DNA from 2 places in the Candidatus Njordibacter sp. Uisw_039 genome. Region 2 is predicted to be linked to the other one. Evidence: predicted binding sites of a transcription regulator. Region 2 holds the regulator's gene; the other holds the start of a gene.
The links. Region 2 encodes LexA, which represses DNA repair genes until DNA is damaged. Its sites were predicted from a motif close to CTGTNTNNNNANACAG; they were not measured.

Region 1: recN (DNA repair protein RecN) is a predicted target of LexA. The motif match lies at 2,866-2,881, and genes of this name have one in related genera.

Annotation. Positions count from the first base shown of each region.
Region 1 is NZ_CP159831.1:2,630,634-2,646,582, reverse strand. It holds gene ABXT70_RS12655 (RnfH family protein) at 1-290, shown strand, start outside; gene ABXT70_RS12650 (outer membrane protein assembly factor BamE) at 316-636, opposite strand; gene fur (ferric iron uptake transcriptional regulator) at 716-1,126, shown strand; gene recN (DNA repair protein RecN) at 1,158-2,840, opposite strand; gene grpE (nucleotide exchange factor GrpE) at 3,048-3,617, shown strand; gene dnaK (molecular chaperone DnaK) at 3,782-5,710, shown strand; gene dnaJ (molecular chaperone DnaJ) at 5,832-6,950, shown strand; gene dapB (4-hydroxy-tetrahydrodipicolinate reductase) at 6,999-7,805, shown strand; gene carA (glutamine-hydrolyzing carbamoyl-phosphate synthase small subunit) at 8,026-9,159, shown strand; gene carB (carbamoyl-phosphate synthase large subunit) at 9,188-12,409, shown strand; gene greA (transcription elongation factor GreA) at 12,429-12,908, shown strand; gene ABXT70_RS12600 (YhbY family RNA-binding protein) at 12,976-13,278, opposite strand; gene rlmE (23S rRNA (uridine(2552)-2'-O)-methyltransferase RlmE) at 13,422-14,045, shown strand; gene ftsH (ATP-dependent zinc metalloprotease FtsH) at 14,117-15,949, shown strand, end outside.
Region 2 is NZ_CP159831.1:1,125,708-1,141,656, reverse strand. It holds gene ABXT70_RS05385 (NAD(P)H-dependent glycerol-3-phosphate dehydrogenase) at 1-695, opposite strand, end outside; gene ABXT70_RS05380 (DEAD/DEAH box helicase) at 707-1,936, opposite strand; gene dinG (ATP-dependent DNA helicase DinG) at 2,048-4,177, opposite strand; gene lexA (transcriptional repressor LexA) at 4,356-4,964, shown strand; gene ABXT70_RS05365 (cell division inhibitor SulA) at 4,986-5,441, shown strand; gene ABXT70_RS05360 (M18 family aminopeptidase) at 5,449-6,735, opposite strand; gene ABXT70_RS05355 (carboxy terminal-processing peptidase) at 6,937-9,021, shown strand; gene ABXT70_RS05350 (hypothetical protein) at 9,018-9,161, opposite strand; gene ABXT70_RS05345 (serine/threonine protein kinase) at 9,290-10,279, opposite strand; gene ABXT70_RS05340 (MBL fold metallo-hydrolase) at 10,603-11,637, shown strand; gene ABXT70_RS05335 (RNA-binding S4 domain-containing protein) at 11,652-11,864, shown strand; gene ABXT70_RS05330 (benzoate/H(+) symporter BenE family transporter) at 11,868-13,055, shown strand; gene ABXT70_RS05325 (histone deacetylase family protein) at 13,189-14,226, shown strand; gene ppnP (pyrimidine/purine nucleoside phosphorylase) at 14,304-14,585, shown strand; gene trxC (thioredoxin TrxC) at 14,665-15,099, shown strand; gene ABXT70_RS05310 (DUF5062 family protein) at 15,134-15,376, shown strand; gene ABXT70_RS05305 (enoyl-CoA hydratase) at 15,408-15,949, shown strand, end outside.

The sequences.
Region 1 (15,949 bases), 1.5 Mb from region 2:
AGGTGGCTTTTGCGCTACCAGATCAACAAAAAATTGTGGCTTTACAGGTGCCCCAAGGAACAACTGTTTATGATGCGGCAGTGATGTCGGGCATCGTTGATCAGTTTGAGGGTTTGCAGCTTGCTGGAACCCCTATGGGGATTTTTGGAAAAGCAGTGAAAAATCCACAGGCAGAAAAGATGATGCAGGGCCAGCGAGTAGAGATATACCGTCCATTAACGATTGATCCTAAGGTGGCTAGGGCTAACCGAGCTGCTAAAGCAGCGGCCAAAGCGCAGCTAAAAGGCTAACCAAGGCCACTAGTATGGCCGTGAACTATTGTTCGATACGGATCACTCTGCCTTGCTTAAAAATCACCCTAAGTTTACGTTCTTCCATGCGGCCATCACCATGGCGGTACTGGTAAACATAATCCCAATGGCTTGGGTTGAATGTATCGATCACTAAAGGCGTGCCCATAACATACTGCACTTGCTTCTGGCTTAAACCTGGTCGGAGTAGGTCTACCATCTCATCGGTGATGAGGTTGCCCTGTTGGATATCAATTTTATGGACGCCAGGAAAGCCTAAGCTGTCGATATTTGAACAACCGCCGATAAGCGCGATAAAAAGAGACGTGATAAGATAGCGTTTCATTAACCAAATCTGTGTGTTGAGTCTGTGACACGGAATCATACCTGAATCACCCAACAGTCTAAAGAGTGTAACCAATACTATGGCATCAGAAAGCCAAGAATTACGAAAAGCAGGGTTAAAAGTCACCTTGCCGCGTGTCAAAATCTACCAAATGCTAGAACAAGCCACGGAAGGTGACCATTGGAGTGCAGAAGATATCTATAAGCTGCTCATGGAGCAAGGTGAGGATGTTGGCTTAGCCACCGTTTATCGTGTTTTAACACAGTTTGAGGCTGCTGGCCTAGTAGTGCGCCACCATTTTGAGGGTGGTAACTCAGTGTTTGAATTGGCCACTGAAGGCAGCCACGACCATATTGTCTGTATAAAATCAGGTAAGATTAAAGAGTTCAGCGACCCTGTTCTAAACCAACGTCTAGAAGAAATTGCTGCTGAATTGGGTTATGACCTTACTAGTCGCACTGTCTATTTGTACGGTGTAAGTAAGGACTAACTTTTTGTTAAATTGCACTTAACCCTTCTAGTTAGTGAAGTAAGGCACCAGTACCTAGCATTTCCTTGGCGTGAGCTAGCGTTTGTTGAGTGAGCTTGACACCGCCTAACATACGCGCAATTTCTTGTATTCTCTGATCATCATCCAGTGCGGCAACCTGAGTTTGTGTTGCTTGTCCGTGGCTAGACTTGCTTACTTGTAAATGGTGCTGCGCTTGGCTCGCCACTTGGGGTAGATGGGTGATGCATAATAATTGGCAATGTTGGCCTAATTGAGACAGTAGTCGGCCCACAATCTCTGCAGTGGCTCCACCAATGCCCACATCCACTTCATCAAAGATTAGGCTAGGGGTGATGCTGGTGGTAGCGATCACCACCTGAATGGCTAAGCTAATGCGGGACAGTTCACCGCCGGAGGCGATTTTAGCCAAAGGTTTGGCGATTTGGCCAGGATTGGTGCTAATTAGAATTTCGATATCATCACGTCCTTGGGGTTGTAAACGGATGTCTGACTTGGTTTGCATGCTTAGCTCTAATCGGCAGTTAGGCATGCCTAATAAAGTGAGCTGCTCACCGACAGCTTTTTCAAGTTTTTTAGCTGCTGTTTGCCTTACTTTAGTCAGACTAGTGGCAGCCTCATCGTAAGCGTTGGCGAGTGCTATTTGTTGTTCGTGGATAGCTTCCAGTTGCCCTTCTTGATCTTGATTCTGTTGCAGCTGTTGTTGTAATAGAGTCAGATGTTCGGGTAGATCTGCAGCTTGGATTTTGTGTTTTCTTGCCGTGCTATAAATCTGATCTAAGCGATGCTCTAGGGTTTGCAGGCGCGCTGGATCTTCATCGAATCCCTGCAAGAAATTTTGCAATTCAATTTGGCTCTCTTCTATTTGTATGGCTGCACTGGCGAGCATGTCTACTGCGGCCGTGAGGTGTGGGCTATGTTGGCTAAAGTTTTGTAGCTGTTGTTGCCAGCGTTGCAGGCACGCCATAGGATCTTCATCTAGTGGGTTATTGGGCAACGCACAGCGCACCGCTTGAAGTAGTTGGTCAGCATTGGCTCGTTGCTTGTGCTCTTGTTCTAGAGCTAACACTTCGTCTTCTAATAGATTTAACTGCACAAGTTCATCCACTTGATACTGCAATAGCTGTTGCTCGGCTTCGGAGAGTTGTTGGCCGCCGGTAAGGGCTTTGATTTGGCGATCAAACTCTAGCCATTCATGGCTAATGCTGGACACGGCTTCTTGATGTTTTGGATAATTGCCAAAGGCGTCTAAGAGTGTTTGGTGACTGTCTCGGGCGAGCAGGTGTTGGTGCTCGTGCTGACCGTGTATGTTAATGAGTTGGCGACCTAGTTCTTTAAGGGCAGTTATATTGACTGGTTTGCCATTAATATAACCTCTGGAGCGGCCGTCTTGATTGACGATGCGTCGCAGTATACACGTGTCTGGATCTTCAGCTGACGCCAGGTGCTTGGCCGCTAAATAGTCCTTTACTTGAGGCAGTTGGCTGAGGTCGAACACCGCGTGGATGTCTGCTCGTTCAGCGCCTTGTCGTACACATCCAGATTCAGCTCTATCACCTAAGGTTAAACCTAGGGCGCCCAGAAGTATTGATTTACCAGCACCAGTTTCGCCACTAATGGCGGTCATTTTGTGGCTAAAGTCTAGGTGTAAAAAGTCGACTAAAGTGTAGTGGTGAACAATTAGCTGTTGCAACATGGTGCTGCTCCGGTGAATTATTATACTGTAAGTATAACCAGTACTGGTATTATGTCCAGTATTTTTCTGTAAGCTTTAATATTTTTTGTCTAAAAGCCAATAAAACCAGTCCTAAGTTGCTTGAATCACGCGGGGGTGTCCCCATATAGATGGGCAGTCAAGTAGCCTTATTGTAAAGGTTACGAAAGTTATGTAATGGAGAAGTCAATGAGTGAGCAAGAGCAGCCTTCTGAAGCTGAAGTTGAACTGGAAACCAATGTAGCCGAAGAAAGTGCTGAAACGCCTACTGAGGAAGTGCTGCAGGAAGTGACCGTTGAATCAGTGCAGGCTGAGCTAGAATTAGCCACTGCTCGGGTAGATGAGCAGCAAGCCGATGTATTGAGGGCGCAAGCGGAAGTGCAAAACATTCGTCGCCGCAGTGAGCAGGATGTTGCTAAGGCTCATAAGTTTGGTCAAGAAAAACTGATGACGGAAGTGGTTTCTTTGCTGGATAACCTAGCGCGGGCTATTGAGGCCAGTAAGGCTGAGGGAGCTAGCTTGAAAAGCTTGCTTGAGGGCGTTGAAATGAGTCAAAAAATGCTCCTAGACGGTCTGAAGAAATTTAATGTAGATCAGCTAGATCCGCACGGCGAACCTTTTAATCCAGACTTGCATGAAGCCATGACTGCCGTGCCTAATCCGGATCTTGAACCCAACACCGTAATGGAGGTGTTTCAAAAAGGCTACACCTTAAATGGACGTCTAGTGCGTCCAGCCATGGTAGTGGTTTCTAAATAGAAAAATTAAGGTTTTTTACTTGAAGTTTGGGCAAACGGCCTTACATAAGAGCACAAGCAAGCAGCGCTAAGCCTAAGGTTAAACTGAACCTAAGACCGCTAACGTGGCTGAGCAGAATTGAATCAAAACCCTGATGAAGGGTGAATTAAGAATTGGAGTTTATGATGGGAAAGATCATTGGTATCGACTTAGGCACAACCAACTCATGTGTGTCTGTTTTAGATGGCGGCAGCGCTAAAGTAATTGAGAACGCCGAGGGTGATCGCACCACTCCTTCCATTATCGCTTTCGCTGGAGATGGCGAAATCTTGGTGGGTCAGTCTGCCAAGCGTCAAGCGGTGACTAACCCAGTTAATACGTTGTTTGCTATTAAGCGCTTGATTGGTCGTAAGTTCAAAGACGACGTAGTGCAAAAAGACATCAAGATGGTGCCTTACAAAATTGAAGCAGCTGACAACGGTGATGCTTGGGTTAACGTAGATGGCGAAAGCAAAGCACCACCACAGATTTCTGCTGAAATTTTGAAAAAAATGAAGAAAACTGCTGAGGACTACTTAGGCGAAACTGTGACTGAAGCAGTAATTACCGTGCCTGCTTACTTTAATGACTCGCAGCGCCAGGCCACTAAAGATGCTGGCCGCATTGCGGGCCTTGATGTTAAGCGCATCATCAACGAACCTACAGCCGCTGCATTGGCTTACGGTCTTGATAAGAGCCGTGGCGATTCTACTATTGCCGTATATGACCTGGGTGGTGGTACCTTTGATATCTCCATTATCGAAATTGCTGACGTAGATGGCGAAACTCAGTTTGAAGTGTTAGCTACTAATGGTGACACATTCCTAGGTGGTGAAGACTTCGATCTACGATTGATAGAATTCTTAGCTGCTGAGTTCAAGAAAGAATCTGGTATCGATCTACATAACGATCCGTTAGCCTTGCAGCGTCTTAAAGAAGCTGCAGAAAAAGCTAAGGTTGAATTGTCTAGCTCTAGCCAAACTGACGTTAATCTGCCCTACATTACTGCAGATGCCTCTGGCCCTAAGCACTTAAATGTGAAAATTTCTCGCGCTAAGTTGGAGTCTTTGGTTGAAGATCTGGTATCTGGTACTTTGAAGCCGTGTGCTCAAGCACTCAAAGATGCTGACTTAGACGCCAGCGAAATCAATGAAGTAATTATAGTTGGTGGCCAGAGCCGTATGCCTTTGGTTCAGGCTGAAGTTACAAGTTTCTTTGGCAAAGAGCCCCGTAAAGACGTTAACCCAGACGAAGCTGTGGCCATTGGTGCAGCGATTCAGGGTGGCGTATTGGCTGGTGACGTAACAGACGTATTGTTGCTAGACGTAACACCTTTGACCCTTGGTATTGAAACTATGGGTAGTGTAATGACTTCGGTGATTGATAGGAACACTACCATCCCAACCAAGAAGTCACAGGTGTTCTCTACTGCAGACGATAACCAAGCTGCTGTGACCATCCACGTGTGCCAAGGCGAGCGTAAGCAGGCTATGCAGAATAAGTCTTTGGGTCGTTTTGACCTTAGTGACATTCCACCGGCTCCACGTGGTATGCCACAAATCGAAGTCAGCTTCGATATTGATGCCAACGGTATTTTGAATGTGTCTGCTAAAGACAAAGGTACTGGTAAAGAACAATCCATCATTATTAAAGCTTCTTCAGGTTTGAGTGATGAAGAAATCGAACAAATGGTACAAGATGCGGAAGCTAACGCTGCTGAAGACCAGAAATTCGAAGAAATGGTACAAGCTCGCAACACTGCCGATGGCATGGTTCACTCATCTAAGAAGATGATTGAAGAAGTTGGCGACAAGGCTACAGACGAAGAAAAAGCCGCAGTACAAGTTGCCATTGATGCCCTTGAAGAAGCCCTAAAAGGTGACGACAAGGAGGCTATCGAAACTGCCACTGCTACTCTGACAGAAGCCTCTGGTGCAATTGCTCAAAAGATGTATGCAGAAGATGCTGCTGCCCAAGGTGGTGCTGAAGGTGCCGGTGAAGCTGGCCCAGACGATGCAGTTGATGCAGAGTTTGAAGAAGTTAAAGATGAAGACAAAGACGAAGACAAAAAGTAAGCCTAAACCGCCTGCTAGCGCCACTTAAATGGGGTGTAATGTCATAACGCGGGGCTTAGGTCCTGCGTTCTTGTATCTGCTTCTTGTAGTAAAAATACAATAGAAGCCCAGTGGAATAACTATGTCTAAACGCGATTTTTACGAAGTTCTCGGTGTGGCCAAAGGCACCGATAAAAAAGAAATCAAAAAGGCTTTTCGCCGTATGGCGATGAAGTATCACCCAGATCGTAATCCGGGTGATAAGGCTGCAGAAGAAAGTTTTAAGGAAGTTAACGAAGCTTACGAAATCTTATCTGACGAGCAAAAAAAAGCCGCTTATGACCAATATGGTCATGCTGGTGTAGATCCAAATGCTCGTGGTGGCGCTGGTGGCGCCGGTTTCGGTGATGTGTTCGGCGACATGTTTGGCGACATTTTTGGAGGTGCTGGTGGTGGCGGTCGTTCTAGCGTTCAGCGTGGTTCTGATTTGCGTTACACCATGGATTTGAACCTCGAGCAGGCGGTACGTGGTACAACTAAAGAAATTCGCATACCTACTCAAGTAGAGTGTAAACCATGCGATGGTTCTGGCGCTAGGCCCGGTACCAGCAGCAAGAGCTGTGGCACCTGTCACGGTCAAGGCCAGGTGCGCATGCAACAAGGCTTCTTCTCGGTGCAGCAAACCTGCCCAACTTGTCATGGTAACGGTAAGGTGATCAGCGATCCTTGTAACTCTTGCCACGGTGAAGGCCGAGTACAAGAATACAAAACTTTATCTGTGAAGATTCCATCGGGCGTAGATACTGGTGATCGTATTCGGTTAACAGGTGAAGGCGAAGCGGGCGGGAACGGAGGCCCAAGTGGTGACTTGTACGTGCAAGTTTCTGTGCGTGAGCATAAAATCTTCACTCGTGATGGTAAGAATCTATTCTGTGAAGTGCCTATCAGCTTTACTGATGCAGCATTGGGTGGCGAAATTGAAGTGCCAACCTTAGACGGCCGTGTTAAGTTAAAAATCCCTGAAGGCGCACAAAGTGGAAAAATGTTCCGCTTACGCGGTAAAGGTGTAACGCAGGTACGCGGTGGTGGTCAAGGTGACCTTATGTGTCGTGTGGCGGTAGAAACACCAGTACATCTAAACAAAGAGCAAAAAGATTTGTTGCGTAAATTCCATGACACTATGGAAGCAACTAAAGGCAAACATTCACCTAAAAAATCGTCTTGGTTTGAAGGTGTTAAGAGCTTCTTCGAAGATAGCTAGAACAACCTGTCATTGCGAGTAAAGCGTGGCAATCCATAGAGGTGGAGCATGACACGAATTGCAGTAATGGGTGCCGCAGGGCGCATGGGTAAAGTGCTTGTTGAAGCTGTTCAGCAAGCTCCAGGGGTAACCTTGGGCGCTGCAATCGTTTCACCTAATAGCAGTTTAGTGGGTGCTGATGCTGGCGAGTTAGCGGGTGTTGGAAAATTAGGCATTACCCTTAAAGACTCTTTAGCCTCTGCTGCTGATGACTTTGACGTTCTCATCGACTTCACCAATCCAGAAATATCTATAGCCAGCCTTGCTGAATGTGTACGGCTCAACAAAGCTATAGTGATAGGCACAACAGGGCTAAGTGGTGAGCATAAAAAAACACTATCTGATCAAGGTCAACATATACCCATAGTATTCGCACCTAACATGAGTGTGGGCATTAATCTGCTGCTCGATATTCTCTATCGCGCAGCTAGTGTTCTTCAAGACGGCTACGACGTGGAAATTATTGAAACCCACCACCGGCATAAAGTCGATGCGCCGTCTGGCACAGCGTTACGTTTAGGTGAAGTTGTAGCCGATGCAATGGGCCGTAACTTAGACGAATGTGCAGTTTATGGGCGTGAAGGTATAACTGGCCCGCGTACGGCCAATGAAATTGGTTTTGAAACCATTCGTGCTGGCGATGTTGTTGGCGACCATACGGTTCTATTTGCCAGTGAAGGGGAGCGTATCGAAATTACCCATAAAGCCAGTAGCCGCATGACCTTTGCAAAAGGCGCAGTGCGCGCCTGTACTTGGTTGCAGGACCAGTCTTATGGTTTGTACGATATGCAAGATGTGTTAGGTTTGAAAGACTAGCTTAAGCGCTTTGGAGTAGAGAATCTGCTAGACAAAAGGCCGCATTGTTCTGTATAATTTCGCCAGTTTACAGGCACGAAAATGTAGTTGCCGGTCATAGCATTTATATAAAAGCGGGGCGTGTTTACACACCTCGCTTTTTTGCGACTAGAGGCCGCACTTTCTTGTACCTATAAAAAATATTTGCGCGCATGATGCACCACACCTGAGGAGGCCCCCATTGACTACTCCCGCCATTCTGGCTTTAGAAGACGGCAGCATATTTAAAGGGGTTGCTATTGGCGCTAGCGGCCAAAGTACTGGCGAGGTTGTGTTTAATACCTCAATGACTGGCTATCAAGAAATCCTCACAGATCCTTCTTACGCCCACCAAATCGTCACCCTGACATATCCACATATAGGTAACACTGGAACTAACTCAGAAGACGAAGAGTCTGAGTTTATCTGGTCTGCTGGGTTAGTTATTAGAGACCTACCTCTAACGGCGAGTAACTGGCGTAGCACCCAACCCCTAGATGAATATTTAATAGCCAACAATGTTGTGGCCATTGCTGATATCGACACCCGTCGCCTTACGCGTATTTTGCGCGAAAAAGGTGCGCAGAGTGGTTGCATCATGGCAGGTAACGACATCGACGAAGCTGCAGCCTTGGCAGCGGCGAAGGGTTTTGCTGGTCTAAAAGGCATGGACCTCGCCAAGGAAGTCACGGTTAAAGAGGCTTACAACTGGACCGGCTCTACTTGGGACTTGGTAGAAGGAAACCGCGAAAAGGCTGATGGTCAATTTAATGTTGTAGCATACGACTATGGTGTCAAGCGGAATATTTTGCGGATGTTGGTTGAGCGTGGTTGTAAGTTAACTGTTGTACCTGCACAAACACCGGCTAAAGATGTATTAGCCATGAATCCAGATGGTGTGTTTTTGTCTAACGGCCCTGGTGATCCAGAGCCATGTGATTATGCCATTGCCGCCATCAAAGAAATTCTACAAACAGATACTCCAGTGTTTGGTATTTGCCTAGGGCACCAGTTATTGGCCTTGGCTTCTGGTGCCAAGACAGAGAAAATGAAGTTTGGTCACCACGGTGCCAACCACCCAGTGCAAGATCTTGATTCTAAGGTGGTTATGATCACTAGTCAGAACCACGGTTTTGCCGTGTCAGAAGATGCCATGCCAAGCAACTTGCGGGCTACCCATAAGTCCTTGTTTGATGGATCTTTGCAAGGTATTGAGCGCACTGATAAACAGGCTTTTAGTTTTCAAGGCCACCCAGAAGCGAGTCCAGGCCCACACGATGTAGCGCCATTGTTTGATCGCTTCATTGACATCATGACCGCTCGCAAAGCTAAATGACACAGCAACAGATTATTGGATAACTGACATGCCTAAACGTTCCGACCTCGAAAGTATATTGATCCTTGGTGCTGGTCCTATCATCATTGGTCAAGCTTGTGAATTTGATTACTCTGGTGCTCAAGCCTGTAAAGCCCTTCGCGAAGAAGGCTACCGAGTTATTTTGGTGAACTCTAATCCAGCCACCATCATGACCGACCCCAGCATGGCAGATGCCACCTACATTGAGCCTATTCGTTGGGAAACGGTAGAAAAAATTATTGAAAAAGAACGCCCAAGTGCGATTTTGCCAACTATGGGTGGTCAAACAGCCCTTAACTGTGCGTTAGACCTTAACCGCTTGGGGGTGTTAGAAAAGTACAATGTGGAAATGATTGGTGCTGATGCAGACACCATTGATAAAGCAGAAGATCGCAATCGTTTTGACAAGGCCATGAAAAATATCGGCCTTGAGTGCCCTCGTGCTGAAATTGCCCACACTATGGAACAAGCGTTTGACGTGCAAACGCGAATTGGTTTTCCTGCCATCATCCGGCCATCCTTTACCATGGGTGGTTCAGGTGGTGGTATTGCATATAACCGGGAAGAATTTGAAGAAATCTGTACCCGTGGATTAGACCTATCACCTACCAGTGAGTTACTTATCGATGAGTCTTTGATTGGTTGGAAAGAATATGAAATGGAAGTGGTGCGTGACACCAATGACAACTGCATCATTATTTGTTCCATTGAAAACTTTGACGCCATGGGTGTGCACACCGGTGATTCTATCACTGTAGCCCCAGCCCAAACACTCACTGACAAAGAATACCAAATTATGCGTAATGCTTCATTGGCAGTATTGCGTGAAATTGGTGTGGAAACAGGTGGTTCTAACGTACAGTTTGGTGTCAACCCAGAAGATGGCCGTATGGTGGTTATTGAGATGAATCCACGGGTATCACGATCATCAGCTCTGGCTTCTAAAGCCACCGGTTTCCCTATTGCCAGGGTGGCGGCCAAGTTGGCTGTTGGTTATACCTTAGACGAGCTACAAAACGACATTACAGGTGGTGCTACACCGGCCTCGTTTGAGCCTGCCATTGATTATGTTGTCACCAAAATTCCTCGTTTCACCTTTGAAAAATTTCCTCAAGCAGATGATCGCTTAACCACGCAAATGAAATCTGTGGGCGAGGTTATGGCCATCGGCCGTACCTTCCAAGAGTCGTTGCAGAAGGCCTTGCGTGGTCTAGAAACAGGCATCCATGGTTTGGATCCTATTTTAGACATCACCCAAGAAGATGCCCATAGTAGAATTGTTGCTGAACTAAAAACCCCCCGAGCAGATCGTATTCAATACGTTGGTGATGCCTTACGTATGGGTATGGATGTGCAAGAGATCTATGAATATTCTGGTATCGATCCGTGGTTCTTGGTGCAGCTAGATGATTTGATTCAGGAAGAAGAAAAACTTGCCAAATTAGGCCTTGCAGACCTTAATTACGATCGTGTTTATAGCCTTAAGCGTAAGGGTTTCTCAGATATTCGGCTAGCTAAGTTGTTAGGCCTTACTGAAAAAGGCTTCCGTCAACACCGTCAAAAGTTGGGTATTCGCCCCGTCTATAAACGAGTTGACACCTGTGCTGCGGAGTTCTCAACCGACACTGCATACATGTACTCTACCTATGAAGAAGAGTGCGAGTCACGCCCTAGTAGTCGTGATAAAATCATGATTTTAGGTGGTGGACCTAACCGCATTGGTCAAGGCATTGAGTTTGATTATTGTTGTGTACATGCCGCTTTGACCATGCGTAAGCAGGGTTATGAAACCATCATGGTGAACTGTAACCCAGAGACTGTATCTACAGATTACGACATTTCAGACCGTCTATACTTTGAGTCTGTTACCCTAGAAGACGTGTTGGAAATTGTGCAGATTGAACAGCCTAAAGGCGTTATCGTGCAATACGGTGGTCAAACTCCACTTAAGCTAGCAGTTGATCTAGAGAATGCTGGGGTGCCTATTTTGGGTACTAGCCCAGAGGCCATCGACCGTGCCGAAGACCGTGAGCGTTTCCAGCAAATGATTCAGCGTTTAGGTTTGCTGCAGCCAGAAAACGCCACCGTGCGTACTCAAGAAGAGGCTGTTCGCGCAGCAGAAAAAATTGGATATCCTTTGGTAGTGCGCCCATCCTATGTATTAGGTGGCCGTGCCATGGAGATCGTACACAAAGAAACTGAGCTGAAGCGCTACATGAATGAAGCAGTTCAGGTGTCCCATGACTCTCCAGTGCTGCTGGATCGCTTTTTGAGCAATGCTGTAGAAGTAGATATTGATGCTGTGTGCGACGGTGAGCAAGTGGTGATTGGTGCCATTATGCAACATATTGAGCAAGCGGGTATTCACTCTGGTGACTCAGCCTGTTCGTTGCCGCCATACGACTTGCCACAAGATGTGCAAGAGGCCATGCGTGAGCAAGTGAAGCGTATGGCGTTAGAGCTTGGGGTCATTGGTTTAATGAACACTCAACTGGCATGGCAAGATGGTGAAATATACGTCATTGAAGTGAATCCCCGTGCATCACGCACTGTACCTTTTGTATCTAAGTGTATTGGGGTTTCTTTGGCAGACATCGGTGCTCAGGTTATGGCGGGTAAAAGCCTTGCTGAAATCGGATTCACTAAAGAGATCATCCCAGGGTACTTTAACGTTAAGGAAGCTGTGTTCCCGTTTGACAAGTTCCCAGGTGTTGATCCAATTCTTAGCCCAGAGATGAAGTCAACGGGCGAGGTAATGGGTATTGGCAATAGCTTTGCTGAAGCGTTTTCCAAGGCTCATATAGGTACAGGACAATCCATGCCTGTGGCTGGAAAAGCCTTTGTTTCGGTCCGGGAAGTTGATAAACCCGCCTCTCTCCAGTTGGCAGCAGGGTTAATTCAGCTTGGTTTCACTTTGGTCGCTACCAGTGGTACTCAAAAAACATTGACTGAAGCTGGTTTTGAGTGTGAACTAGTAAACAAGGTGATGGAAGGACGCCCTAACATTGTTGATAAGATTAAGAATGACGAAATTACCTTTGTGGTAAACACCACAGAAGGACGCCAAGCTATTAACGATTCATCGCTCATTCGTCGCTCTGCATTGCAGCATAAAGTAACTTACGCCACGACTCTAACTGGTGGTCTTGCAGTGATGGAAGGTTTGGCGTTTGGGGAAGAACAAGAAGTGCGTCGCTTGCAAGATATGCACGCTACGCTTACAGCGTAAGGAAGTATTAATTATGGCGATTACTAAAGTCCCTATGACGGTGCGTGGTGAGCAATTACTGCGTGCGGAGTTATTGGAATTAAAAAGTATCACTCGGCCGCGAATCATCAAAGACATTGCCACAGCTCGCGAGCATGGCGATTTAAAAGAAAATGCTGAATATCACGCTGCCCGAGAGCAACAAAGTTTTTGCGAAGGCCGTATTCAAGAGGTTGAAGCTAAATTATCTTTAGTACAAGTGATTGATGTTAGCCAAATCCCACACACGGGCAAGGTGATCTTTGGCGCTACGGTCACTATCATTAACTTGGATACTGACGAAGAAAAGACCTACTGTATTGTGGGTCAAGATGAAGCTGACATTAAAGCTGGAAAGATTTCTATCGGTTCACCCATAGCGCGGGCTTTGATCGCCAAAAGTGAAGGTGACGAAGTGCGCGTAACTACACCTGGCGGTATGATTGATTATGAGATTGCTGAGGTTAAGCACATCGTATAAATTAGTGAATAGCCACCTACAGCTCCCACGCTTAACGAAGGAGAGGTCGGTGTTATAGGTCTAAATATTAGCGTTCTAAGTTAGACTTTTTAGGGTCTGCGTCAGGGTTGCTTAAATACACTAGGGCAACGTTGCCGATAGCTTGCACTAGCGTGGCACCAGTTTGTTTACACATGTCTGCAATGAGGGTGTTTTTCACATCACGATCGCCCACAGAAAACTTCACCTTGATTAATTCATGATCGAACAGCGCGCGGCCGATTTCTGTCATTACGTTTTCTGAAAGACCGTTGGTAGCCACAGTGACGAGCGGATGCAAGCCATGGCCAATGGAGCGAAGTTGTTTTTTCTGTGATTGAGCTAAATTCATTGTTGTCCAAAGATAAATTGTTGGGCGCCATAGGTCCCGTGGCTGTGTTAAACTGGTCCACATTATACCGCATGTCTGGTGTTTGCGCTTGTCAGCCGCTAGATTTACCCCACTTACGTTTCGACCTATCAATAGAGATACCCTTGGCTAGATCAAAAACCAGCAGCAACTGGCTAAAAGAGCACTTTGACGACCCCTATGTAAAGCAGGCACAAAAAGATGGCTACCGTTCTCGTGCCAGCTATAAATTGCTTGAAATAAGTAAAAAAGACCGGCTGATGCGCCCAGGAATGACAGTGGTTGATTTAGGTGCAGCCCCAGGTGGCTGGACTCAAGTTGCTATGCAGCTGGTAGGTGAAGAAGGCACAGTGGTGGCTTCAGACATACTGCCAATGGATTCCATTGCCGATGTCACCTTTGTGCAAGGTGACTTTACTGAACAAGCGATCTACGATCAGATCGTAGCGGCTCTAGGTGGTGAAAAAGCAGACCTTGTAATTTCTGATATGGCCCCCAATATGAGTGGTAACCCAGCTATTGATCAGCCAACATCTATGTATTTGGTTGAGTTGGCTTTAGACATGGCCCGTAGTGTATTAAAACCTGGGGGCACATTTGTGGCTAAGGTGTTTCATGGTGAAGGTTTTGATGATTTATTAAAAGACACCCGTAGCAGCTTTACCAGCGTACGGTCACGTAAACCCGATGCTTCTCGTGGACGTTCGCGAGAAGTTTATCAATTGGCAACCGGCTTTAAGGGTCAGTAAACCCAGTTTACCTTTCTTACTGCCTCAAGCCGCCCTCGACACGAGGATTAGGAGTCTAGCACTTGAACAACATGACAAAGAATTTGGTTTTATGGCTCATCATTGCAGCGGTGCTGCTGACGGTGTTTAATAATTTTAGCCAAGAATCTGCTCCCAATCGCGTGAGCTATTCAGAATTTGTGCAGTCAGTACAGCGTGATCAAGTCACCAATGTTGAAGTTGATGGCCTTATGATAACTGGCAAGTTTGGTGATGGCACCAGCTTTGAAGTTGTTCGGCCGGCCTTGTCGGACCCTAAGTTAGTAGATGACCTACTGGACCACGAAGTTGAGATTGTAGGCAAGCAACCAGAACAACAAAGCATCTGGGTACAGCTGTTGGTAGCTAGTGCACCTATTTTAATTATCATTGTGGTGTTTATGTTCTTTATGCGCCAAATGCAAGGTGGTGCTGGTGGCAAGGGCGGCCCAATGTCCTTCGGTAAGAGTAAAGCTCGGTTAATGAGTGAAGATCAAATTAAAACCACCTTTGCCGACGTTGCGGGTGTTGAAGAAGCCAAAGAAGAAGTACAAGAACTGGTGGAGTTTTTACGTGACCCTGGAAAATTCCAGCGTTTAGGTGGGCACATTCCACGTGGTGTGCTGATGTCTGGTGCCCCGGGTACTGGTAAAACGTTGTTAGCTAAAGCCATCGCTGGTGAAGCTAAGGTGCCGTTCTTTAGTATCTCTGGTTCTGATTTTGTTGAAATGTTTGTGGGTGTGGGTGCATCCCGTGTACGTGATATGTTTGAACAAGCTAAAAAACAAGCTCCATGTATTATCTTTATCGATGAAATTGATGCTGTAGGTCGCCATCGTGGTGCTGGCATGGGTGGCGGTAACGACGAGCGCGAACAAACCCTTAACCAACTATTAGTAGAAATGGACGGTTTTGAAGGTAATGAGGGTATTATTGTTATTGCTGCTACCAACCGCCCAGACGTATTAGACAAGGCATTGTTGCGCCCTGGTCGTTTTGATCGTCAGGTCTATGTGCCGTTACCAGATATTCGTGGACGTGAGCAAATTCTTAATGTTCACCTCAAAAAAGTACCCTTAGGTGACGATGTTAAACCAAAGCTTATTGCTCGTGGTACTCCAGGCTTCTCTGGTGCAGATTTAGCCAACCTAGTGAACGAGGCTGCTTTGTTTACTGCACGGTTAAATAAACGCACCGTAGGTATGGATGAACTAGAGAAGGCCAAGGATAAGATCATGATGGGTGCTGAACGCAAATCCATGGTCATGCAACCTAAAGAAAAGCTTAATACAGCCTATCATGAAGCCGGCCATGCTATTGTTGGTCGTTTGGTGCCAGATCACGATCCAGTTTATAAAGTGACCATTATTCCACGTGGCCGTGCCTTAGGCGTGACAATGTTCCTGCCAGAAGAAGATCGTTATAGCTTGTCTCGTCAAGGTATCTTGAGCCAAATATGTAGCCTATACGGTGGTCGTATTGCCGAAGAAATGACCTTAGGCAAGGATGGTGTAACTACGGGTGCATCCAACGACATCCAACGTGCCACACAATTGGCGCGCAACATGGTGACTAAGTGGGGCTTGTCGGAAAAGTTAGGCCCATTGCTTTATGAATCAGAAGATTCTGATCCGTTTAGTGGTGCGCAAGGTCAGGGAGCTAAAGGTTTCTCTGATGAAACTACCGCGGCTATTGATGGCGAAATAAAAGAAATTATTGAAAGTTGCTATGAACGTGCAAGCGTCATTTTACATGATAATCGAGATATTTTAGATGCCATGGCTAATGCTTTGATGAAGTACGAAACCATCGATTCGAGTCAGTTAGATCAATTGTTAGCCCGTGAAGAAGTTTCTGCACCAGAAGGCTGGGACGATCAAGATCGT
Region 2 (15,949 bases):
GCGCCCATGTGCACCGCTAAGCGGCTCATTTCGGCCAAGCTACGCGTTAACAACATACTGCGAGTATTTTCGCCCATGCCCATAGCTGCACTAAGACCCGCAGCAATGGCATAGATATTTTTTAGTGCACCACCTAACTCCGTGCCGTAGCGATCATTGCTAGCATACACACGAAAAAAATGGCACTGCAATATGTCCTGTACTTGCTGACGTAGAGCTTCGTTATCACTAGCAATTACAGTACCTGTTAAGTGTTTAGCTGCCACTTCTTTTGCCAAATTTGGACCGCTGATCACACCAATAGGGTTATCAGGAAAGTAGACTTCTAGCACCTGGCTCATCAATAAAAAGTTATCTGGTTCAATACCTTTTGCCGTCGTAACCAAGTATTGCTGTGGGTTGATGTAGGCTTTAGCGTGCTCTAGTAAGCCCCTAAAGGCTTTGCTTGGCACCGAAAATATAACCGTGTCTGCATTACTAATGCACAAACTGAGATCAGTGACGATTTCTAGGTCTGCATGCAAATCTAGCCCAGGCACGTAGCGAGAGTTAACACGTGTTTGACGCATTTCTTCGGCTAGGGCTTGGTCACGTAGCCACAGACGTACGGGGAACCCATTATGGGCGACAATATTAGCCAATACTGTGCCAAAACTACCGCCGCCAATCACAGCCACTCGATGTTGAAAATTCATTGAGATTCCTATTACACTAGCAATGCACTAGGTGTAGGCTCACAGTCTAAACGTTTCCCCAACATTATTTCTAGATCAGGGATTATAAAAGCATCGTCTTCGGAGGCAAAACTAATGGAAATTCCAGAGGCACCTGCACGGCCTGTGCGCCCAATACGGTGCACGTAGTCTTCTAACTCTTCTGGTAGGTCGTAGTTAAAAACATGGCTCACTCCATCCACATGAATGCCTCGGCCCGCCACATCTGTGGCCACTAAAATAGGCGTATCACCACTGCGGAATCGTTCTAAGGTTTTAACCCTTTTTACTTGTGCAACTTCACCCGACAAAAGTGCACTTTTTATGCCGTCTTTCTGCAATTTCTCGGCCAAATCCCGGGTAATGTGGCGCCGATTAGCAAAAACAATGGCACGTTCTACGCCCATAGTTTTTAGACAATTGAGTAACACTTTATATTTATCAGCACGGGCTACAGAGTAAAAACGTTGCTCAACAGTCGCCGAAGCCAGTTCATCTGACTCAATTTCTACATGCACTGGGTTAAAAGTCCATTGCTCCGCTAAGCGTAATATCTGCTCACTAAAGGTAGCACTAAATAACAAAGTTTGGCGATCTTCTTTGTTTGGCGTTTGGCGTAAAATTGCCCGCACATCGGGGATAAAGCCCATACTCAGCATACGATCTGCTTCGTCCAAAACAACCACCTCTACTTCACGCAGATTGACATGGCCTCGGCGACAGAAATCTAACAATCGACCCGGTGTAGCGACCATGATGTCGGTGTGCCGTTTTTGTAATTGCTTTTGCTGAGCTTCAAAATCCATCCCACCAACAAGTTGCTGTACGTTGACATCACAAAACCGGGTAAGGTCTTCAGCATCACTGGCGATTTGCATCACCAGCTCACGGGTTGGTGCAATAATCAGAGCTCTTGGGGTGCCTAAGCGACGTGGACCTTCAATAGGAAAGTCTAAAAAATCGGTAATCATACTGAGTAAAAAAGCGGCAGTTTTACCCGAGCCAGTCTGGGCTCTACCAGTAACGTCTTTTCCGTCCAAAGATTGCGGTAAGGTTAGTGCTTGTATGGGACTGCAATATTCATACCCCAGGGCTGCAACACCTTGCATAACTTGGTCAGGTAAGTCCAAATCATGAAAGCGTGTTTTACCTTCCTCTTGCGGGACGACAAAATCGTCCAGTGACCAGTTCTGATCAGTGGCTTTTGAATCATTTGATTTCAAGGTGAATTTCCATTGAGAGGCGAGCACGCCCTAGTAAGATAAACTACAACGAAGCAGTATAGAGAGTTTAAGGCCATTACACAAAACACCTTGATTAGCCTTAATGGCTTATTAATCAAACCGCCGTTCATAAGGCGGTAAGGCCTGCAAAAGTTGTTGACCATAACGTTTGCTGAGGATACGCTTATCCAAAATAGTAATACGGCCTTTGTCGTCTTCTTTACGTAACAAACGACCTGTGGCCTGGACCAACCTAACACTTGCTTCGGGCACCGACAGTTCAGCAAAACTGTTACCACCAGACTTCTCAATCCACTCAGCAAGGGCAGATGGTACTGGGCGATCTGGCACCGTAAATGGCAACCGCGTTATAACCACATGAGTTAAATAATCGCCAGGTAAATCGATGCCTTCTGCAAAACTTGCCAAGCCAAACAAAACACTGCCTTCACCGTCATCGATACGTTTTTTATGCTGATCCAATAAACGCTGTTTAGAAGACTCACCTTGTTGCAAGATCAGATCTTGCCACTGCTCTCCAATACCTTCAAATACCAACTGCATCACCCGCCGTGAGGTAAACAATACTAGGCTAGCTTCAGCTTTATTTAGCTGGGCTTTGAGGCCTATAATTAGATGATCTACAAACACGGCCTCAGGCCCTGGTTCAATCGCCTCTTTAGGTACACATATCTGCGACTTGGCAAAATCAAAGGGACTCGCAAGCGCTAGCATGGTGCTGTGTGGATTTATCCCTGCGTGAGTTATTAAGCGGTCAAAGCGACCAAGGGCGGTAAGCGTAGCGGAAGTTAATAAGGCGCCATAACAACGTTGCCATAAATTCTCCTGTAAAAGTTCAGCAGCCATTATTGGGCTTGCTGAGAGTTCTAAGTCTACCCGCTCTGCTGTTTGCCAATACTGTAACCAGCGCGCCATAGGCACCTCGCCCTCTTGGTCTACTTTGGCATAGGCTTGCCATAACCCAAGTTGCTGCTCAGCATTTTGTTGTAATACCCCAAACGCCGCTAGGTAGTTTTCAGCTTGATCTTTAGGCAAGCCATTTTGGTCTCCTTTAACAACATCATCCATCATTTCATGTAATGCACCCAAATCTCTAGCCAAGCGTGCACTACTTAAGCCCATATCATGGCAAATTTGAACTAATTCAGACGGAATTATACCCTGTGAAAAACGATAATTTTCTTGTTGCTGATAACCATCCTCTGGCCTAAACGCAGACTGGTCTAAAAATTGTTCTAAACTAACCAATTGCAGCTCTAGTCCTTGTACATGGTCTTGAACCTGCCCACTAAGCTGTGCACCCTTACCTCCACCCTGCCATTCCTTTAAAAACTTTTTTAAGCCAGAGCGCGTTTGTCCGTACCAGCGGCTAAGCTGGCGAATACCTTGTTGGTGGGTGAACTGCTTTAACGTTTTATCAGCCAAATGATGGCCTTCATCAAAAATATAAATAGTATCTTCTGGCGCTGGCAAAATAGCACCACCACCTAGGGCTAGGTCTGCCAAAACTAAGTCATGATTAGTAACAATGCAGTCGGCCTGTTCTAGGCCTTCTCTAGCTTTAAAGAATGGGCACTGACTAAAATGGCTGCAACGTCTATTAGTGCAGCCTTTGTGGTCCGTTGTGATGGGTCGCCAATGATCTTCTGCCAAAGGGTCTTTCCATGCATCGCGGTCGCCGTCCCATTGGTTGCTGCCAAGCTGCACCACCATATCTTTGTACAATACTTGCTGCTGACCATCTAGTTTGAGTGCCAACTCGTCCTCAAACAAAGCTTGCGTGGGGTCAATAGAAGCGTTTTGAGAGAGCGCTTGATCCAGCCTAGATACACATAAATATCGTCGCCGACCTTTAGCTAAACGAAAATCAAAATCATAGCCGCCGTGTTTCTTAAGCGCCGGTAGGTCCTTTTGGACAATTTGTTCCTGCAGGGCAATGGTGGCCGTAGCGATCACCAACTTTTTTTCTAATGCTTTAGCAATCGGCAAACACGCTACCATATAAGCTAAGGTCTTGCCCGTACCTGTGCCAGCCTCTACTAAGCAAACTGGGTTATCGTCGCTACGGTGGCCATCACCATCAGTTTTAATTGCCAAAAAATGGTTAGCCACGGTCGCTATCATCTGCTTTTGGCCCCAGCGAGGCCTTAACTTTAACTGCTTAACAAGCTGGCGATAAAGTTGTTGGATATGTGGTTTTACAGCAGCAGAATCAGACACGTAGAAAGCTCATAGTTAGCATCAAGTAATCGGCGATAAGAGTACACCATTTTTGCCACAAAAGCTGACAGTAAATAGGCTAACAAAAATAAAACTTGCCAGCGGCAATAATACTGGTATTATATACAGTAACTGTACAAACAACCAGCAGACTCACTTTGTGTTAGGAGCAAGTAATATGATTAAGTTGACCCCCCGCCAAGATCAGGTACTCGACTGCATTCGTAGCTATATTATCGACACAGGTTATCCGCCAACTCGAGCAGAAATCGCAAAGGAACTCGGCTTTAAATCACCAAATGCTGCGGAAGAACACATTAAAGCCCTCGCCCGAAAAGGTGCTATTGAAATCATACCAGGGGCTTCTCGTGGCATACGAGTACCAGATATGCATGAAGTCGACTTGGGCCTACCAATCATTGGTATGGTGGCAGCCGGTAGCCCACTGCTTGCGCAAGAACATATTAGCGACTATTGTGCCATCCCAGAAAACTTATTCTACCCAAAGGCAGACTATTTGCTTAAAGTTAGCGGTATGTCCATGAAAGACATAGGCATTTACGATGGCGATTTATTAGCTGTACACAAAACAGATCAAGCACGAAATGGACAAGTTGTGGTGGCGCGCCTTGATGATGAAGTCACTGTGAAACGTTTTCAACGCAACGGTAACCAAGTACAACTTATCGCAGAAAACCAAGATTTTTCACCTATTGATGTCGATCTTACGCAACAGCACTTAAGCATTGAAGGTTTGAGCGTTGGTGTTATCCGCCGCGGCAACTAGACGTAAAACAGGAGCAAAATTATGTGGCAGCAAGAGCAGCAAACCGACAATAGTATTGATGGTATTTTGGCTGAACATCAACTAGACCTATGGGCTCAAGAAGACCAAGCACATGTGCAGAATTTGAGCCACATCACAGAAATAATTATGCGTGGTGAGTCCTGGAACAATGTACAGATGTTATTGCCATTGCTTGCACAACTAAGCCACGATCAGCGTTGGTTGGCTTGGGTAGCACCCCCTAAGTTATTACCTAAAGCCCAACTAAAGGCTGCTGGGTTTGACTTGAATAAAATTATTTTATTAAAGCCTGATGCCCAGCACGACACTATGAGTCTTGCCCACCAAGCTCTAAAGAGTGGCACTTGTCATGCTGTTATTAGCTGGTTTGGCGCCCTTGCTGATGATCAACTTAATGACTTAGCCCAAGCCGCAGAGCTCGGCAATAGTCGCGCTTTTTTGATCAGGCACCAATAGTCCGGTACTAAACAGTCATCTCCGTTTCAAAAAACTTCTGTAGTAATTTGTGGGTAGTCTGCGCATCGTCACTGCCCGCAAGTTCGCGGATGGAGTGCATTGCAAAAGTAGGCACACCCAAGTCCAGAGTCCGCACACCTAGTTGAGCTGCAGTAATTGGCCCGATAGTGCTGCCGCAACCCATATCACTGCGCACCACAAAGGTTTGGATTGGCAAATCCACTTGTGCAGCCAACTCTTTCACCATTGCACTGGTGACCGCATTGGTAGCATAGCGCTGGTTTGCGTTGACCTTAATCACTGGCCCCTGATTTAACTTAGGCCCATGTTGGTTGTCGTGTTTATTGGTAAAATTAGGATGTACCCCATGAGCATTGTCTGCGGAAATAAAAGTGGACGCATTTAATACTTGATGCAACAGTTCAGCCGTTGGATAAATACGCTGCAACACAGACATTAAGAAACTACCCTGAGCGCCTTCTGCCGACTGACTTCCCACTTCTTCGTGGTCATTACAGATTAATAACATGCCTTGATCCGTTTGAGCACCAATCATTGCTGTTAACCCTATATAACAACTCAACAAATTATCTAACCGAGCAGCTGCCAAAAATTCTTGCTTTATTCCCACTAAGGCAGGGGCCTGAAAGTCGTAAAAACTCAACTCATAATCAATCACCTGATTAACTTTGTGACCATTAGCCTTTAACTCATCTGCAAGCAGCGAACGCAGGCTAAAATCATCACCCAGTGATTGGCCTAATAGAACTGGCAAATCTGTTTGTGGGTTCACACTATGGTCTTTGTTAGCTTCTCGGTCTAGGTGTATAGCTAAGCTTGGAATACATGCCACAGGGCGTTTAAAATCAAGCAAATGTCTTACCAGCTGACCTTTAACATCCCGGCTAACAACCCGGCCCGCCAAAGACAAATCACGATCAAACCATGGATGTAATAATGCACCACCATAAACCTCAACACCCAACTGCTGATAGCCTTTACGTCGTATTTCTGGGTTCGGCTTAACCTTCAAACATGGGCTATCCGTATGAGCACCCACCATGTGAAGGCGTTGCAAAGCATTTTTTTGGGGCAACTGGAAGGCTAATATGGTTGAATCATTGCGGGTAATAAAATAGCGCCCTCCCGCCTCTAACTGCCATGTATCTGACACATCAAGTTGGCTGTAGCCAGCCGCTCTGAATTGGCTCACCATTGAAGCTACTGCATGAAAAGGAGTGGGTGAATCGCTAATAAAACTCATCAATCCGTCAAGGTAGGTTCGTTGTGGCATAATGTTTCTTATTCCATTGTTTTAAAGGTTTAGCTTTGTCACATTCTGGGTTGCAAACGTAACGATTCTGTAAAGCATTAGTAAATTACCTTACATTGACCTGAGACGTTTGAAAAACTCACTAAAATTAGGCTAGTATAGCTTAAACTAAGCTTTTGATGCTCAACCCTACTTGCCAGTTTAAAGGCCACGCTCTTATCTATGATTCCTGATACTCTTTTCACCACTTTGTACAGCTTTTCCGTAGCCATATACTGGCACCGACTATTGGCTAATTTGTTACTCATAGCAAGCTTTTTTGTAGCGCCACTTGTAACGGCACAGACTAATTCTAATGATGCCCTGGTGGAAATTAGATTCACTCAGCAGCAGGGTTTGTTAACCCAAGAAATTATTCAGTTGTTAGATCGCCAGCATTATCAACACAGAGAACTTGACGACCAGTTTGCCAGTGATGTTTTTTTCCGTTATTTAAAGTTACTCGACCCTCAGCATATTTACTTTAGCAAAGCAGACCTAGCCCCATTTAACTATCTCAATAGAGAACTTGACGACCTACTGGTGAAAGGTGATTTGGTGCCTATGGCTCAGCTTTACAATCTCCTGCAACAAAGGCGCCTGGCGTTTATCGACTTTAATTTAACCGCGTTATCTAAATTGGAACCGATGTTTAACTTCGAACTGCTAGAAGATATCAGCACATCACCCTTTAATGATCCTCGCTTAAGTAATCTAGCAGCAATCAAAGATAATTGGCGTAAACAGTTAAAGAATGTCTTTATTAATGGGCAACTGGACAATGAAACCGTTGATGAAATTAAGCAACGTTTAAAAAAACGTTACACAAGTATGCGTAAACGAGTGTTGCAAGTGCAGCTTAAAGACGCATATCAAGCAGTAAGTAACAGCATCACCACAGTTACAGATCCGCACACCACCTATCTTTCACCGCGTAATGTTGAAGACTTTAATATTGACATGAGCTTATCCTTGGAAGGCATTGGTGCAGTGTTGCAGCGCGACGATGATTACACTAAAGTTGTTCGCCTAGTGGTAGGAGGGCCAGCTGATAAAGCTGGCGACCTCCAGGCCTCTGACTATATTGTCGGTGTGGCCCAAGATGGTGAGGCAATTCAGGAAATCTTGGGATGGCGTTTAGATGATGTAGTTGATCAAATCAGAGGACCAAAAGGCACTTTAATAAATTTACAAATTATCCCAGGTGGGGATTTACAACAAACCAAAAAGACCATCCAAATTCGCCGTAACAAAGTTACCTTAGACGATCAAGCTGCAAAAAAATCAGTGATTGAAATAGAAACTGAGCAGGGCATCAGAAAAATTGGCGTCATCACTTTGCCAACTTTTTATATGGACTTTGCTGCCGCGCAAAGCGGTGACACCAACTATCGCAGCACTACTCGTGACGTATACGACCTGCTTCAGGAGCTGAAAGGCGAGTCTATTAATGGCATTGTCATTGACCTGCGCAACAACGGTGGTGGATCGTTGCGGGAGGCCAATCAACTCACAGGGCTATTTATCGAAACAGGCACTACGGTGCAGGTTCGTTACGCCGATGGTGTGATCCAAAAACAAATGGACCGCAACCCTTTGTTAGCTTACAACGGGCCTATGGTTGTCCTCATCAATCGCTATAGTGCCTCAGCCTCAGAGATTTTTGCAGCCGCAATGCAAGATTACAAACGCGCCTTAATCGTCGGCAGTCAAACCTATGGCAAGGGTACAGTGCAAACGTTTGGCGACCTGTCTAGTGGCCAGATCAAATTCACTCAAGCCAAGTTTTATCGTGTGTCTGGGGCCAGTACCCAACACAAAGGTGTTGTGCCAGATGTGGTTTTGCCCAGTTTAGATGACCCGACTAAAGTTGGTGAAAGCACCCAAGATCATGCCCTTAAGTGGGATCAGGTTAAGGCCATTGATCACAAAACTTATTTTGCATTTGAACACATTATTCCGCGACTGCAAGCGCAACAAGACCTGCGTAACCAGCGCAGTGCTGACTGGCAGTACACGTTAGCTATAGCTGAGCATGAGCGCGATAGACCAAAACAGCTTAGCCTTCACTTAGGTCAACGCCAACAATACTGGCAGGAGCAACAAGATTGGTATTTGACCCATATAAATGAATTGCGTCTTGGCCACCAGTTAGCCCCTGTAACTGATATCGAAGACCACGATTTTGACTATGATGACGCGCAAAAAGACCCTTATATATTAGCAGGTGCGAAGGTTATCGGTGATTGGATTGACATGGCTCACTAAGCCTTAGCTACACCACCCCATAACAGCATCATGGTGCCACCACTTGCATCACCTACTAAGGTCAATGGTGCTGTAGGTTTTTGATCGGCTAGCATCATACCTGTTAACGAACACGGCCCAATACCTTCAAACTCTACCACCGTAACGCCTGATAAGGGTTTCTTGTGCAGGTGATATCCTAGTTAGACGTCTGCTGAGCAACTGATAAACTCTTTCATAATGTTGTTAGTGCTCACAAAAAAATTGCCCGCGTGAATCTGAAAATTGATTAAATCAATTCCATTATCGGTTCATTGAGTGCCGACAATTGCTCTCTTAATTCTAAAATATGCTCGCCCCAATAACGCTCGGTATTAAACCATGGGAAGCTGTGGGGAAAGGCTGGGTCTTCCCAGCGACGAGCTAACCATGCAGCGTAATACATCATCCGTAAAGTTCGCAGGGGCTCTATTAGCGCAAGTTCTCGTGGTTTGAAGTCATAAAACTCATTATAACCTTCCACTATTTCAGACAACTGTATGCGCTGTCGATCGCGATCGCCAGACAACAACATCCATATATCCTGAATAGCTGGGGCCATTCGTGAGTCATCAAAGTCGACAATATGGGGTGCATCATCGCGCCACAGCAAGTTGCCACCGTGACAATCTCCATGAACTCGAATGTAGCTCACTCCTTCAGCTTGCGCAAAAGCAGCATCAATGTGCACTAACAAGTCAGCAGTTAAGCTATCGTATGCGGCCTTCAGTTCTGTGGGTATAAAATATTTACTCACAAAGGCAACACTATCGTGACCAAACGTTTGAGGATCCATAGCGGGTCTGTATTGGTAGGTTTCTACAGCACCAAGGGCATGTATTCGTCCCAACAACCGACCCATTGTGTAAAGATTATCAAGGTCATCAAGTTCTGGTCCGTGTCCACCCTTGCGTTCAAACAAAGCAAACTGAAAGTCTTCATAGTTCAACAAACTAGCACCTTGGCTATTAACCAAAGGTGGTACCACCGGTAGTTCATATTCCGCTAAGGCCATACTAAAGTGGTGTTCCTCCAATATTTGATCGGCAGACCACCGCTGGGGCCGATAGAACTTAGCAATGACAGGGACCTGTTGATTTTCAAGACCAACTTGATAGACACGGTTTTCATAACTGTTGAGGGCTAATATTCGCCCATCACACACATAGTCTTGGCTTTCAACCGCGTCCATGATGTAGCTTGGGGTTAATACTGAAAACGGGTGTATTTCGTTGCTCATAGTAGTCATTTGATAATAATGCAATGCCTAAGTATATCCTAAGAGCAACGGGTCATCTTGTAACTGCGCAGTCTAATAGTCCCCAAAGCTTGACAATACTCCTCCATAACCACGACATTGGAGTTTATACACAAATTAATAATGTAATTTACCATGTCCTTAAGCTACATTTGTGATGCTGATACCCCAAGGTCTAAGGTCAAAGAGGCAAACATATTCATAGTTATGACGATAATCAAAAGCTGACGAAAACCTTTGTATAATATAGGTTTAGCTCCGTATAATATGGCCCTTATTAAGCCTGTTAAATCAGGGGAGTTCCAATGACTGCTACCAACGCCCTCCAGTTCCCCATTAGTGAGGCACCCGCTATGGGCCAACCTTTGGCCGTTGCCGAAGGTGTTTATTGGTTACGAATGCCATTACCCTTTTCGCTTAACCATATAAATTTGTGGTTATTGGAAGACGATATAGGCTGGACCATTGTAGATACTGGGATCAATACCACCGCCTGCAAGGAACTATGGCAGCAGGTGTTTGATAACCACCTTAACAACAAACCCGTGCATCAACTTATTGTCACTCATTTACACCCCGACCATGTTGGTTTAGCGGGTTGGATCTGTGACCTTTGGAGTTTGGAGTTGCACATGTCCCGCACAGACTACATGGCCTGCCGAGTGCTTATGTCAGACACAGGTAAACCTGCACCTAAAGCAGCCATCAATTTTTACCGCCGTGCAGGTGTGACCAATCAACAATTAGAATCATACAAAGCCAAATTTGGTGGTTATGGCAAAAGTATTTATACCATGCCTGATAGTTTTGTGCGTTTACAAGATGGTGGGTCATTAACTATGGCTGGCCAAGAATGGAAGATTATTGTCGGTCGTGGCCACGCACCAGAACATGTGTGTCTGCTGTGCCCCGCACTCAATGTTTTTATCGCCGGTGATCAGTTGTTGCCCTCTATTTCTTCCAACGTTAGTGTGTGGCCTACGGAGCCTCACTCAGACCCGTTAAAAGACTGGCTTGATTCATGTGCAATGTTGCAACAACGAATCCCTGCTGATGTGCTAGTATTGCCATCCCATGGGCAAGTTTTTTTTGGCGCCCATCAACGTTTACAAAGGCTTATTGATGGCCATGAAACGGGGCTCGTTAAAGTACTTGAGGCGTGCCAACATCCGCAACGCAATGTGGATCTATTTAGCCAGCTTTTCCGACGCCCTATTAACGACGACGTACTCACGCTAGCTGTAGGCGAAACTCAAGCCCATCTGAATTACTTAGTTAACAAAAATAAACTCCAAAGCAGCACTGACAACAAGGATGCTGTTTGGTATCAATCTGTTTAGAAGAAGACCATTTTATGCACATGATTACTATCAATTTTGAACCTGTCGAATTATTTAAGATCCTAAAATTTGAATCTATTGTAGGCAGTGGCGGTGAAGCCAAACAAAGAATTGGCGAGGGCCTAGTTAAAGTTAACGGTGAAGTAGAAACCCGCAAAAGCCGTAAAATGATTAGCGGTGACACTATTGAGTTTGAAAAACGTCATTACGAACTAAAACTTCCTTAAGCTATGAATATTGGTCGTTATTTTAATCCTGCCCATATAAGCTCAGGTTTTATTGCACCCTTAGTCGGCTACACCAGTTCTGCCGCTATTATTTTTCAAGCTGTCAATAGTACGGGTGCCAGTGATACCGTGGTAACCGGTTGGTTCTGGGCATTGGGTTTGGGCATGGGATTGTCAACAATTGGCCTGTCGCTATTTTATAAACAACCAATTCTCACGGCATGGTCGACTCCAGGTGCTGCTATTTTAGTGACTAGTTTAGCTGGAGTACCATTGGCCGAAGCCATTGGTGCCTTTGTATTATGTTCTCTATTAATCACCTTAGTAGGGTTATCTGGCTGGTTTGATCGCATCATGGACTACCTACCTCAATCTATCGCAGCCGCCATGTTGGCAGGGGTATTAGTACCCTTTGCAATGCATATGATTATGTCCCTAGAGTCTCAATTAGCCTTAGTTCTAGCCATGATGATAGCTTTTTTTATCAGCCGTGTGATTTGGCCCAAGCTTGCTGTCATGATCACCTTGATAGTGGGCATTTTTATTGCTGCCTGGCAGAATTTAATTGTTTGGCAAGATGTAAGCTTACAAGTGTCAAGCCCCATTTGGACCACACCAGAGTGGTCTTTGTCAGCGGCGATTGGTATTACTATTCCACTGTTCATTGTGACTATGGCTTCGCAGAATGTACCTGGTATAGTGGTATTGCGCAGTCACGGTTATGATGCACCCGCAGCCCCGCTGATCACATGGACAGGCATTACTGGTGTTTTGATGGCCCCGTTTGGAGGTTTTGCCTTTAATCTTGCCGCCATAATGGCGGCAATTTGCATGGGTAAAGAAGTGGACGCAGACCCAAAACAAAGGTATCGCTCTGCAATTTGGGCTGGTTTATTTATTATAGCCGCAGGGGTTTTTGCTGGTAGTTTAACAGGCTTATTTAACAGCATGCCCCAGGCGTTAGTAGTGACTATCGCCGGTTTGGCGTTATTGGGAACCATAAGCAGTAGCCTTAGCACTGCACTTGCCGGAGAAGCCGAACGCATTCCCGCCGTGATCACGTTAGTCACTACAGCTTCGGGTGTAGCCATGTGGGGCATCGGTAGCGCCTTTTGGGGCTTAATATTGGGCGCCTTAGCACTGCTAATTCAGCGCTCTTGTTCTCCTAAGCCCGCTTCAACTAAAATCTAGGACTGAAACTCCAGCATACATTTTTAGGCCTATTTACAGCAATAAACCGTTAATGTTCTGAGTTTAAGGTGCATAGACTTAAGGCACATATTACCGCTACTATCTAAACCTACATAATTCAAAACTTCCTTCTATGAAAACTGTTTACTCGCCCGACCACATTCTACGCAATGCCAAAACAGAACTCGCTGGAGGCCAATTGGTCACGCCTTTTGAATGTCATCAACGAGCAGATTATGTTGTAGCCGCTATTAAATCCCAACAGTTAGGTCAGATAGTCCCTCCTACACAGTGGCCACGCCAATATGTAGAAAGCATACACGACCCAGGCTACCTCACTTTTTTAGACACCGTTTGGCAACGTTGGGTAAACGCAGGCAACCAGGGTGAAGCTATCCCTAATGTTTGGCCTTCTCGCTCTATGCCTAGCCAACGCATCCCCAGACATATTGAAGGCCAATTGGGCTATTACAGCTTAGCTGGTGAAACCAGTATTAGTGGAGGTACCGCAGAAGCGGCATGGGTTTCTGCTAATGTGGCTTTGTCTGCTGCAGAACTATTGAATCAGCATGAACATAGCGCTTTTGCTCTTTGTCGCCCACCGGGACATCATGCCTCAAACGACCAATATGGGGGTTACTGTTTCATCAATAATGCAGCCATAGCCGCTCAAAAACTACGTTATGACGGCGCTCAAAAAGTGGCTATATTGGATGTGGATTTTCATCATGGTAATGGTACCCAAAAAATATTTTACCAACGCGATGACGTGTTATTTTGCTCTATCCATGGCGATCCTATGGTGGCTTTTCCTTATTTCTTGGGATTTGCCGATGAAACGGGCGAAGGCCCTGGTGCAGGCCACAACCTCAACATTCCCCTGCCACCTGGCACACCCTACTCAATATGGCGCGTAGCACTTTGCAGAGCGATAACAAAAATACTTGGTTATGGAGCAGATGCTATAGTAGTTTCTTTGGGGGTTGATACCTTCGAAAATGATCCTATCAGCTTTTTTAAACTCAGAAGTGATGACTTTATTGACATGGGTAAGACCATCGCTAGTATGGGCTTGCCTACCTTGTTTATTATGGAGGGAGGATATGCCGTAGAAGAGATTGGTACCAATACTGTCAATGTTCTTAAAGGTTTTGAAAACCTAGCTGGATAGTCGCTATATGGCCTATGATTAAATCATCAAATAAGGCAAGATGGGTTTTTACATCTTACAAATAAGAGAATAATTCCATGCTTTCAGTCAATTCCTACTTCGACGACAATGTTAAGTCGATCGCTTTTCAAGGCAAAACTCTAACCACTACGGTAGGCGTCATGGATGTAGGTGAGTTTACCTTTGGTACTAGCCAATATGAAGTCATGACCATCATTGATGGAGAGCTTGAAGTTAAATTACCTGACACGGAAAGTTGGAACACCTTTACTAATGGTGACCAGTTTGAAGTAGAAGCGAATAGCAGCTTCGAAGTTAAAGTTGTACGCCAAACGGCTTACCACTGCACATACGAATAAATCCTTCAGCCAGCATTGCAATTGCAGCGTTCGACACATATTTGAATTAACTAAATAACATTCACTAGAGTCTAAGCTGATGCCCACCATTACCAGCCGCTGCCCCCATTGCCAAAAGAATAACCGCTTGCCTGCAGAACGGGTTAAAGACAATCCTAATTGTGGTGTTTGTAAACGTACTTTATTTACTGGCAAACCTGTTGCCGGCACCAGCGCCAACTTTAACGCTCTGATTGAAGGTGATAAACCCGTTGTAGTGGATTTTTGGGCGCCATGGTGTGGCCCCTGCGTTGGTTTCGCACCCGTATTTGAGCAAGCAGCTCAAGCAAGCTCTGATCAACTTCTCTTTGTAAAAGTAGACACTGAAGCTGAGAAAATGCTTGGATCTCAATTCAATATACGTAGCATTCCTACCTTAATGGTATTTAAAAATGGTAAGGTCGTAGATCAACTCAACGGTGCTTTACCACTGCAACAATTCGAGCAGTGGCTAAATGCGGCGGTGAGTAAATAAGGTTAAATTTGAACCTATTGGAGCGAAACGGACGATGAAAAAACTTAAGAATGAAAAAGAACTCCTCAAGAAAGCCATCACTCTAGGAGCGGTTTACGCCAATAAACGTGGTGTTGCACAATTTGAAGCCACCGACTCTGCGGCCAATAAAATAGAATATATCTACCGACTCCTGGTACATGACAATCTTATCCAACCGCTGCCAGAAAATCAGGTTTCTCAACCTAGCATGCAACACAAACTCGCTTTATGGGTAGATCGTCAAATGAACTCGTAAGTACATTATAAAGAACTAGAGGAGTCTACCTATGTTCCAAGATCCACAACCCTACATCATTGTAGAACATCACTATCAGTGGTTAGAGATCACACTCAACCGTCCTGCCAGTTTCAACGCTTTGTCTCAAGAGATGATGCACCACCTAAAAGTGGCCATTGATCAGGTACATCAAAACGATAACCTTAGCTGCATTATTATCAAGGCCACCGGCAAAGCATTTTGCGCAGGCCATGACATCAAACAAATGCAGGCTAATGCCAAGCAAGACTACTACCAAGAATTATTTCATCAGTGCAGCCACCTTATGCAATCCATAGTGGAGTGCCCCATACCAGTGATTGCTCAAGTACAAGGTATAGCAACTGCCGCTGGCTGCCAATTAGTAGCCAGTTGTGACCTTGCAATTGCATCTGATGATGCTCGCTTTGCAGTATCCGGTATTAATTTAGGCCTTTTCTGTGCCACCCCAGCAGTCGCTCTTAGCCGCAATATTCACCCAAAGCAAGCTATGGAAATGTTGTTAACAGGGGAGTTTATCAGCGCCACCAAAGCTCAAAGTCTAGGTTTAAT